DNA from 2 places in the Micromonospora sp. NPDC048935 genome. Region 1 is predicted to be linked to the other one. Evidence: riboswitches for the same ligand, from Rfam matches in the RefSeq annotation. Region 1 holds a riboswitch; the other holds the start of a gene.
What was found. A riboswitch is a leader RNA that binds a small molecule or an ion and turns the genes downstream of it on or off. The one in region 1 is predicted to bind thiamine pyrophosphate.
Positions count from the first base shown of each region.

Region 2: linked by a shared signal. The riboswitch ahead of thiE (thiamine phosphate synthase) and the one ahead of ACGFIW_RS26640 (ECF transporter S component) in region 1 are both predicted to bind thiamine pyrophosphate.

Region 1 is NZ_JBICTZ010000011.1:88,647-92,774, forward strand. Features, by position in the region: gene ACGFIW_RS26635 (ABC transporter ATP-binding protein) at 1-1,550, opposite strand, end outside; gene ACGFIW_RS26640 (ECF transporter S component) at 1,665-2,258, opposite strand; TPP riboswitch at 2,334-2,438, opposite strand; gene ACGFIW_RS26645 (alpha/beta fold hydrolase) at 2,545-3,375, shown strand; gene ACGFIW_RS26650 (aminoglycoside N(3)-acetyltransferase) at 3,405-4,128, shown strand, end outside.
Region 2 is NZ_JBICTZ010000019.1:38,956-43,083, forward strand. Features, by position in the region: gene ACGFIW_RS32725 (ThuA domain-containing protein) at 1-1,817, opposite strand, end outside; TPP riboswitch at 2,129-2,238, shown strand; gene thiE (thiamine phosphate synthase) at 2,233-2,859, shown strand; gene thiO (glycine oxidase ThiO) at 2,853-4,103, shown strand; gene thiS (sulfur carrier protein ThiS) at 4,094-4,128, shown strand, end outside.

The sequences.
Region 1 (4,128 bases):
GCCGTCGGCTGGCCAGGCCGATCGCCTGCCGCCGGCCGTGCAGGCCGATCGTCTGCCGTCGGTTGGCCTGGGCGATTGCCTGCCGCCGGCCGGCCAGGCCGATTGCCGGCCGGGTCGACCGGGTGGACGTCGGTCGCGGCCCGGTGCAGGGTGACGGTGCGGTCGGCGAGCGCGGCCACGAAGTCCGCGTCGTGGGTGACCGCGACCACGCCGTGCCCGGCGTCACGCAGGTCGGCGAAGAGGTCGACCAACTCCCGCCAGGTCCGCCGGTCCTGGCCGAAGGTGGGTTCGTCGCAGATCAGCAGGCGGGGCGCGGTGGCCAGGGCGGTCGCCACGCTCAGCCGCCGCGCCTCACCACCGGAGAGGGTGTACGGGTTGGCAGCGGCGAGGCGGACCAGGCGCAGCCGTTCCAGCAGCCCGGACACGATCTCCTTGACGGCCGACTCGGGTTGACCGGTCCGGCGTGGGCCGAGCGCCAGCTCGTCGAAGACGGTACTGGTGACGAACTGGTGCTCCGGGTCCTGGAAGACCGACCCGATCCGCCGGGCCAGTGCGGGGGCCGGCCACCGGTGCGGGGGAGTGCGGTGGTCGGTGCCGGCCAACTCGACGGATGCGGTGACCCGTCCGGCGCCCGGCCGGAGCAACCCGCCGAGCAGCAACGCCAGGGTCGACTTGCCGGCGCCGTTGGGTCCGCGGACGGCGAGTGCCTCGCCGGCGCGTACCGTCAGGTCGGTGGAGCCCAGCCGGGGCGGCAGGCCGAGCCGGTCGGCGGTGAGCAACAGGTCGCCGGGTGCGGCGGTGGCCGGCCGGGGCGCGATGGGGTGACCGGGCACCCAGACCCCCTCGGCGGCGAGCGTGGCACCGTGGGCGGCGAAGACGGCCTCGGGTGTGCCGTCCGCGCGGACCCCGCCGCCCGGTTCCAGGACGACCACCCGGTCGACGAGCGGCAGCGCCTCGGCGATCCGGTGCTCGACCAGGATCAGCGTGGTGTCGGCGTCCAGCGCGCCGGCCACCGCCTGTCGGATCAGGTCGGCCCCGACCGGGTCGAGGTTCGCGGTCGGCTCGTCGAGCAGCAGCAACTCCGGACGCAGCGCCAGCGCGCCGGCCAGGGCGAGGCGTTGCTGTTCGCCGCCGGAGAGTGCGGCGGTGTGGCGGTCGCGCGGGTATGGGAAGCCGACGCGGCGCAGCGCCTCGTCCACCCGGGGCCAGATCTCGTCGGTTGGTACGCCGCGGTTCTCCAACCCGAACGCGACGTCGTCGCCGCAGCGCGCCATCACCAGCTGGGTTTCCGGGTCCTGGAAGACGATGCCGACGCGTTCCCGTCCCTTGCGCGGGTCGAGTCCGTCGATCTCGACGATGCCCTCCTGCTCGCCGGAGTCCTCGGGGAGCAGCCCGGCCAGCGCGCTGAGCAGGGTGCTCTTACCGGCCCCGGAGGGCCCGAGCAGCAGAACCCGCTCCCCGGCCTCGACCCGCAGGTCAACCCCGCGCACAGCCCAAGCGCGCCGCCCAGCGTGCCGCCACCCAAACCCCCGCAACAAAACCCCGCCCACCAAACCCACCCCCTCCCAGCCCCGGCTCCACCCTGCACTGTCGATCATGAGGTTGACGGTGGTTCTGAAGATCCAACCGCCCGTCAAACTCATGATCGACGCGGTGGAGCGGGGTCAGATCAGTGCTCGGTTCCGGCCTACCGGGAACCGGTCCAGGACTCCGGTCCTGGCCAGGGACTCGGTCAGCAGCCAGCCGCCGGCACCGGCGATCACGGTGGCGCTGACGATGGTGATCAGCGCGTACGGGAGGCGGTAGTCGCTGAGCGCGTAGTCGGCGTTCCAGACGAAGAAGTCGAACAGCGCGGCGCTGAGACCGGTCAGTGCGCCGGCCAGCAGCGCGGTCGGCAGCCGGTACGACCGGTAGCGGAAGGCGGCGAACGCCAGCTCGGCGCCGATGCCCTGCACGATGCCCTGCGGGATCACCGTGCCGGCCCACTGGCTGCCCAGCAGCGCGGAGAGGACCGCGGCCACCGTCTCGCAGTAGAGCGCGGCGCCGGGCTTGCGGATGACCAGGCCGCCGATCACGGCCGGCATCAGCCAGACGCCGTAGAGCAGCGCCTGCGCCGGCGGGAAGAAGGTGAACGCACCCTCGGTGGCGCTCCAGACCAGGCCCCAGGCCCAGAAGATGACGCCGAAGGCGACCGCGATCACCGAGGCGACCACGATGTCGATGGTCCGCCAGCGGCCGCTGTCGGTGGTGGATGTCATGTGTTGCTCCCAGTTCTGACTGCGAACCAGGAGAAGACGCACGCCGCGCGCCCGGTGGCACCGGACGGCGGCGCGGCTGGAGGTCGACCGAACTCCCTGCGCTGGCATTACCCAGATCAGGTTCGAGGGTCTGCGGGCGTGCCCGCACTCTCAGCGCTGTGCGCTCCCCTGTCGGATGTGAAGTTGTCTCGACGACGCTAACACCGACCAGGGGTGCCGGCCTAGCAGGGCTTCCGCCCGTCTCGGCGTGCGGCCGGCCGTACGCCGGCTGGGTAGGCTGACGATCATGCGGGTCGACGCGCGAGGTCTCACGTTCGAGGTAACCGCCGGCGGTCCGGCGGACGGCGTACCCGTCCTGCTGCTGCACGGCTTCCCCCAACACCGGGGCGAATGGGACGACGTGGTGCCCGCGCTGCACGCGGCCGGGCTGCGCACGTACGCGTTGGACCAGCGCGGCTACTCGCCCGGTGCGCGGCCGACCGAGGTGTCCGACTACCGGATCCCCGAGCTGGTGGCCGACGTGGTGGCCGTGCTCGACGCCCTGGGCGTGGACGCCGTCCACCTGGTCGGCCACGACTGGGGCGCGATCGTGGCCTGGGCCGTCGCCGCCGGGCACCCCGACCGGGTCCGCACGCTGACCGCGGTGTCCGTGCCGCATCCGGCCGCCATGGCGTACGCCCTGGCCAACGACGCCCAGCAGAAGGCCCGCTCGTCGTACATCACGTTGTTCCGTAAGCCGGGCACGGCGGAGAGGGTGCTGCTGGCGTGGAACGCTGCCGCGCTGCGCAGGATGCTCGGCGGGGTGGGCGACGCGCCCCGGGTGGACCGCTACGCCGCCCCGATGCGTGCGCCGGGGGCGCTCACCGCCGCGCTGAACTGGTACCGGGCGATGTCCCGCGCCGACCTGGCCGGCGTCGGTCCGGTCGCGGTGCCCACCACCTACGTCTGGAGTGACCGGGACGTGGCCATCGGCCGGAGTGCCGCCGACGCGTGCGCGGCGAACGTCACCGGGGCGTACCGCTTCGTGCGGTTGACCGGTGTGAGTCACTGGATTCCGGACACGGCGCCGGGCCCGCTCGCCGAGGCGATCCTGGCCCGGGCCGCCGGAACGGCCTGAGCCGTGCGGGTCGGTCAGGAAGGGGCACCGTGACGACGGGTACCAGCGGACCGGGCACTCGTCGCTCGATCGCCGCGCAACTGCGCCTGCTGGGCGTACGCCCCGGCGCGACGCTGCTGGTGCACGCCGCGCTGCGTCCGCTGGGCTTCGTCTGCGGCGGGCCGCACGCCGTGGTGCTCGCCCTGCGTGACGCCCTCGGCCCGGACGGCACCATCGTGGTGCCCACCCACACACCCGACAACAGTGACCCCGCGCAGTGGCGCAACCCGCCGGTGCCGGCGGACTGGTGGCCGCTCATCCGCGCCGAGATGCCGGGCTTCGACCCGGCGGTGACCCCGAGCCGGTTCATGGGCGCGCTCGCCGAGGCGGTCCGTGGCTGGCCCGGGGCGCTGCGCAGCTCGCATCCACACGTGTCGTTCGCCGCGCTGGGCCCGGCCGCCGAGCAGGTGGTGGCCGGGCACCGCCTGGCCGACATGCTCGGCGAGGGCTCACCACTGGCCCGGCTCTACGACCTGGACGCCGACGTCCTGCTGCTCGGCGTGGACCACTCGGTGAGCACCTCGCTGCACCTGGCCGAGTACCGCTGCCCGGGTTCGCCCCGGGAGCGGGTCGGCGCGGCGGTGCGGACCGGCGACGGCGGTCGGGAATGGGTGTGGTGGCAGGACGTACGGCTCGACGCGGCCGACTTCGACGCGTTGGGCGTGGACCTGGAGGCCACCGGGGCGGTGCGCACCGGAGCGGTCGGCACCGGGA
Region 2 (4,128 bases), on a different contig from region 1:
TCGACGGTGGCCGGGACGACCGGGGGGAGGTTGGTCAGGCCGGTGTTGTTCGGCGAGTTGTTCACCGGCGCGGCGCAGTCGAACTTCGCGCCGCTCGGGCCGGACGGGAACGTGTAGTCGTTGTACGCCTCGTTCGTGCCCGTGCAGTACGGCCAGCCGTAGTTGCCGGGAGTGACGATGTTCCACTCGACCAGACCGCGGGGGCCCCGGGTCGGGTTGTTCGCGTTGGCGTCCGGCCCGTAGTCGCCGACGTACAGCGTGTCGGTCTTCGGGTCGGTGCCGATCCGGAACGGGTTGCGGAAGCCCATCGCGTAGATCTCGGGACGGGTCTTCTCGGTGCCCGGCGCGAAGAGGTTGCCCGTCGGAACGGTGTACGTCCCGTCGTCCTCCGGGTGGATCCGGATCACCTTGCCGCGCAGGTCGTTGGTGTTCGCCGACGTGCGCTGCGAGTCGTAGTCCTGGCGGCCCGGGCGCTCGTCGAGCGGCGAGTACGCGTTGGACTCGAACGGGTTGGTGTTGTCACCGGTGGCCAGGTAGAGGTTGCCGGCGCTGTCGAAGGTCATGCTGCCGCCCGCGTGGCAGCAGGTGTTGCGCTGCGTGTCGACCCGCAGCACCTGCTTCTCGCTCGCCGGGTCGATGGTGTCGCCGGTCACGGTGAACCGGGACAGCAGGTTGCGGGTGACGCCGTCGTTCGGGGCGTAGTAGAGATACACCCACTTGTTGGTGGCGAAGTCCGGGTCGAGCCGGATGCCGATCAGACCGTCCTCGTTGCCGGTGAAGACATCCAGGTCGACGGCGGTGACGGTGCTGCCGGTGTCCGGCTTGATGATCTGCACCCGGCCGTCGCGCTCGATGTAGAAGACCCGCCCGTCGGGGGCGATGTCCAGCTCCATCGGGTTGCTGGTGTTGCTGTCCAGGGCGACCTTCTCGAAGTTCGAGGTCTTCGTGGCACCGCAGTCGGCGTCCGCGACACCGGCCGCGGTCCGGATGCCGCCGAGCAGGTGGGACAGGAACTCGGGCTCGGCGTACGACTCCCGGGTGTGCCCGCCACCGGTGTACCAGGAACGACCGCCGTCGAAGTCCTGACACCAGGAGGTCGGGTGGTCGGCGCCCATCGCGCCCGCCCCCGGGGTGTAGCTCTTCTCGTCCAGGCTGGCCAGCACGTGCACGTCCGGCCGCGGGTTGGTCTGGAAGTTGTACCACTCGTCGAACCGGGACCAGCGGTCCGGCAGCTCGGCCGTGGACGGGTGGGCGTGGTCCTCCACCTTGACCGTGGCCTGCTGGTTCTGCGGGTGGTTGGCGAAGTACGCGCCGACCAGGTCGCCGTACCAGGCCCAGCTGTACTCGGTGTCCGACGCGGCGTGGATGCCGACGTAACCGCCGCCGGCCTTCACGTAACGCTCGAACGCCGCCTGCTGCTCGGCGTTGAGGACGTCACCGGTGGTGGAGAGCCAGATCACGGCCTTGTACTTCGCCAGGTTGGCGTCGCTGAACGCGGCACCGTCCTCGGAAGCGTCCACGGTGAATCCGTTTTCGGCGCCGAGCTGCTTGATGGCGGCGACACCGGTGGGGATGGAGTCGTGGCGGAAGCCGGCCGTCTTGGAGAAGACCAGGACCGAGAAGGGATCGTCGGCGGCCTTCCTGGGCGCCTTGGGCGCCACCTGGGTGACCGGGGTTCCGGCCGCTGCCTCCCGTGGGGGGACCTGTGCGGCGGCCGGCGCGGCCTGCGCGGGCGTGCCGAACAGGGTGGTCGAGGCGAGGGCCAGGGAGATGAGGGTTGCGGTGATGGGTACGCGGGCACGACGAGAACGGGACACGCCGCCTCCTGTGTCGTAGTGACGGAGATCGCGGGAGTCGGCTCGCCGAAGGCCGTCCCTGATGGAGCCGGTGGTCACACCCTGCCAGGGTGCCCCCACCGGCATTTTGTCGAATCGCTGAACAAATTAATTCGACTGGTTCAATGTCCGGCAAGATGCCGGCGGGTAACGGTTCTGCAACGGCAGGCGACATTCCGAACAGGACCGTATGAACCGCCCCACAGATCTAGCTCGATTCGGCGCGTTCCGGCCCACGGATCGCCGCCGAGCCCCGCCTTGGCAGACCGGCGGATCTGTCGTACGGTGACACGCAAGTAACCCACGGGAGCCCGGTGTACCGGGCTGAGAGGGGGGCTGACAGCCCCCGACCGTCGAACCTGATCCGGGTAATGCCGGCGCAGGGAGGAGAGTTGCCGTGCCGTCCCTGGGGCGACTGCATCTGATCACCGACACCCGACCCGGCCGGGACCCGCTCACCGTGGTCCGGGCCGCCCTCACGGTGGCCCGCGCCGACCTGGTCGTGCAGGTCCGGGTCGAGGACTCCGCCACCGACCGCGAGGCGTACGACCTGGCCGAACGGGTGCTGGCGCTCTGCGTGCCGTACGGGGCGACCTGCCTGGTCAACGACCGACTGCACGTGGCGTTGGCGGTGGGTGCCGCCGGCGGCCACGTCGGAGCGGACGACCTGCCGGTCACCGCCGCCCGTCGGGTGCTCGGCCCGGACGGCGTGCTGGGGGCCACCGCCCGCGCGCCGGAAACGGCGACCGCGGCAGTCGCGGCGGGAGCCACCTACCTGGGCGTCGGCCCGTGTCACCAGACCAGCACCAAGTCCGGCCTACCGGACCCGATCGGGCCCACCGGGGTACGCGCCGTCGCCGACGCCGTCGACGTGCCGGTCATCGCGATCGGTGGCGTGACCGCCGTCCGCGTCCGGGAGCTGCGGGCCGCCGGGGCGTACGGGGTGGCGGTGGTCGGCGCGCTGTCCGCCGCCGCCGACCCGGCGCAGGCGACCGCCACGCTGATCGAGGCCCTGACGTGCTGACCGGCCGGTCCCCGTCGGCACCGTCCAACGACCGGGCCCGGCCGGACGTGGCGGTGATCGGGGCCGGGCCGATCGGGCTGGCGATCGCCTGGCGCTGCGCCGCGCGGGGGCTGCGGGTGGTGGTGCACGATCCGGCACCCGGCTCGGGGGCGTCGGCGGTAGCCGCCGGCATGCTCGCCCCGGTAGCCGAGGCGTACTTCGGTGAGCGGCAGTTGACCGAGCTGCTGCTGGCGTCCGCCGCCCGCTGGCCCACGTTCGCCGCCGAGCTTGCCGAGGTGGCGGGCACCGACATCGGCTACCGGACCGAGGGCACCCTGCTTGTCGGGTTGACCCGCGACGACCTGGCCGAGGCGCGCCGGCTGTGGGCGTACCAACAGGGGTTGGGTCTGCCGGTGACCCCGCTGCGCCCCAGCGAGCTGCGCGACCTCGAACCGGCGCTCGCCCCCCGGGTGCGCGGCGGCGCGCTCGCGCCCACCGACCACCAGGTCGACCCCCGGCTGCTGGTGCCGGCGCTGCGCACGGCCGCGCAGCGGGCCGGTGCGGTGCTGGTGCCGCAGGCGGTCACACAACTGTCCGATGTGGACGCCGCGGTCACCGTGGTCGCCGCCGGCTGCGGGGCCGCCGCACTCACCGGGCTGCCCGTGCGGCCGGTGAAGGGCCAGATCCTCCGGCTGCGCGCGCCCGACGGCGTCGCGCCGGGCTTCCGGCACGTGATCCGGGGGTACGCCGACGGCGAACCCGTCTACCTGGTGCCCCGCCCCGACGGCGAGGTCGTGCTCGGCGCGACGGTCGAGGAACGATCGGACACCACTGTCACCGCCGGTGCGGTGCAACGCCTGCTCCGCGCCGGAGTCGACCTGCTGCCCGAGCTGGCCGAGTACGACCTGGTGGAGGCGGTCGCCGGGCTGCGGCCGGGCACCCCGGACAACGCACCGATCCTCGGGCCGCTGCCTGGCCGACCGGATGTCCTGGTCGCCACCGGCCACCACCGGCACGGCATCGTGCTCACCCCGGTCACCGCCGACCTGATCACCGACCTGGTGTGCACCGGCGTACCCGATCCGCTGCTCGCGCCCTTCTGGCCGGACCGGTTCGTCGGCGCGGCGGCGGACGGCGAGCCCTTTGTGGCGGGCCGATCCGTCGGCGCGGCGAGGGACGGCGAGCCCTTTGTGGCGGACCGGTTCGTCGGCGCGGCGGCGGACGGCGAGCCCGAAACGACGATGAAGGGGGACCTGTGGAGTTGACGGTGAACGGGGCCGGGCGAAGCGT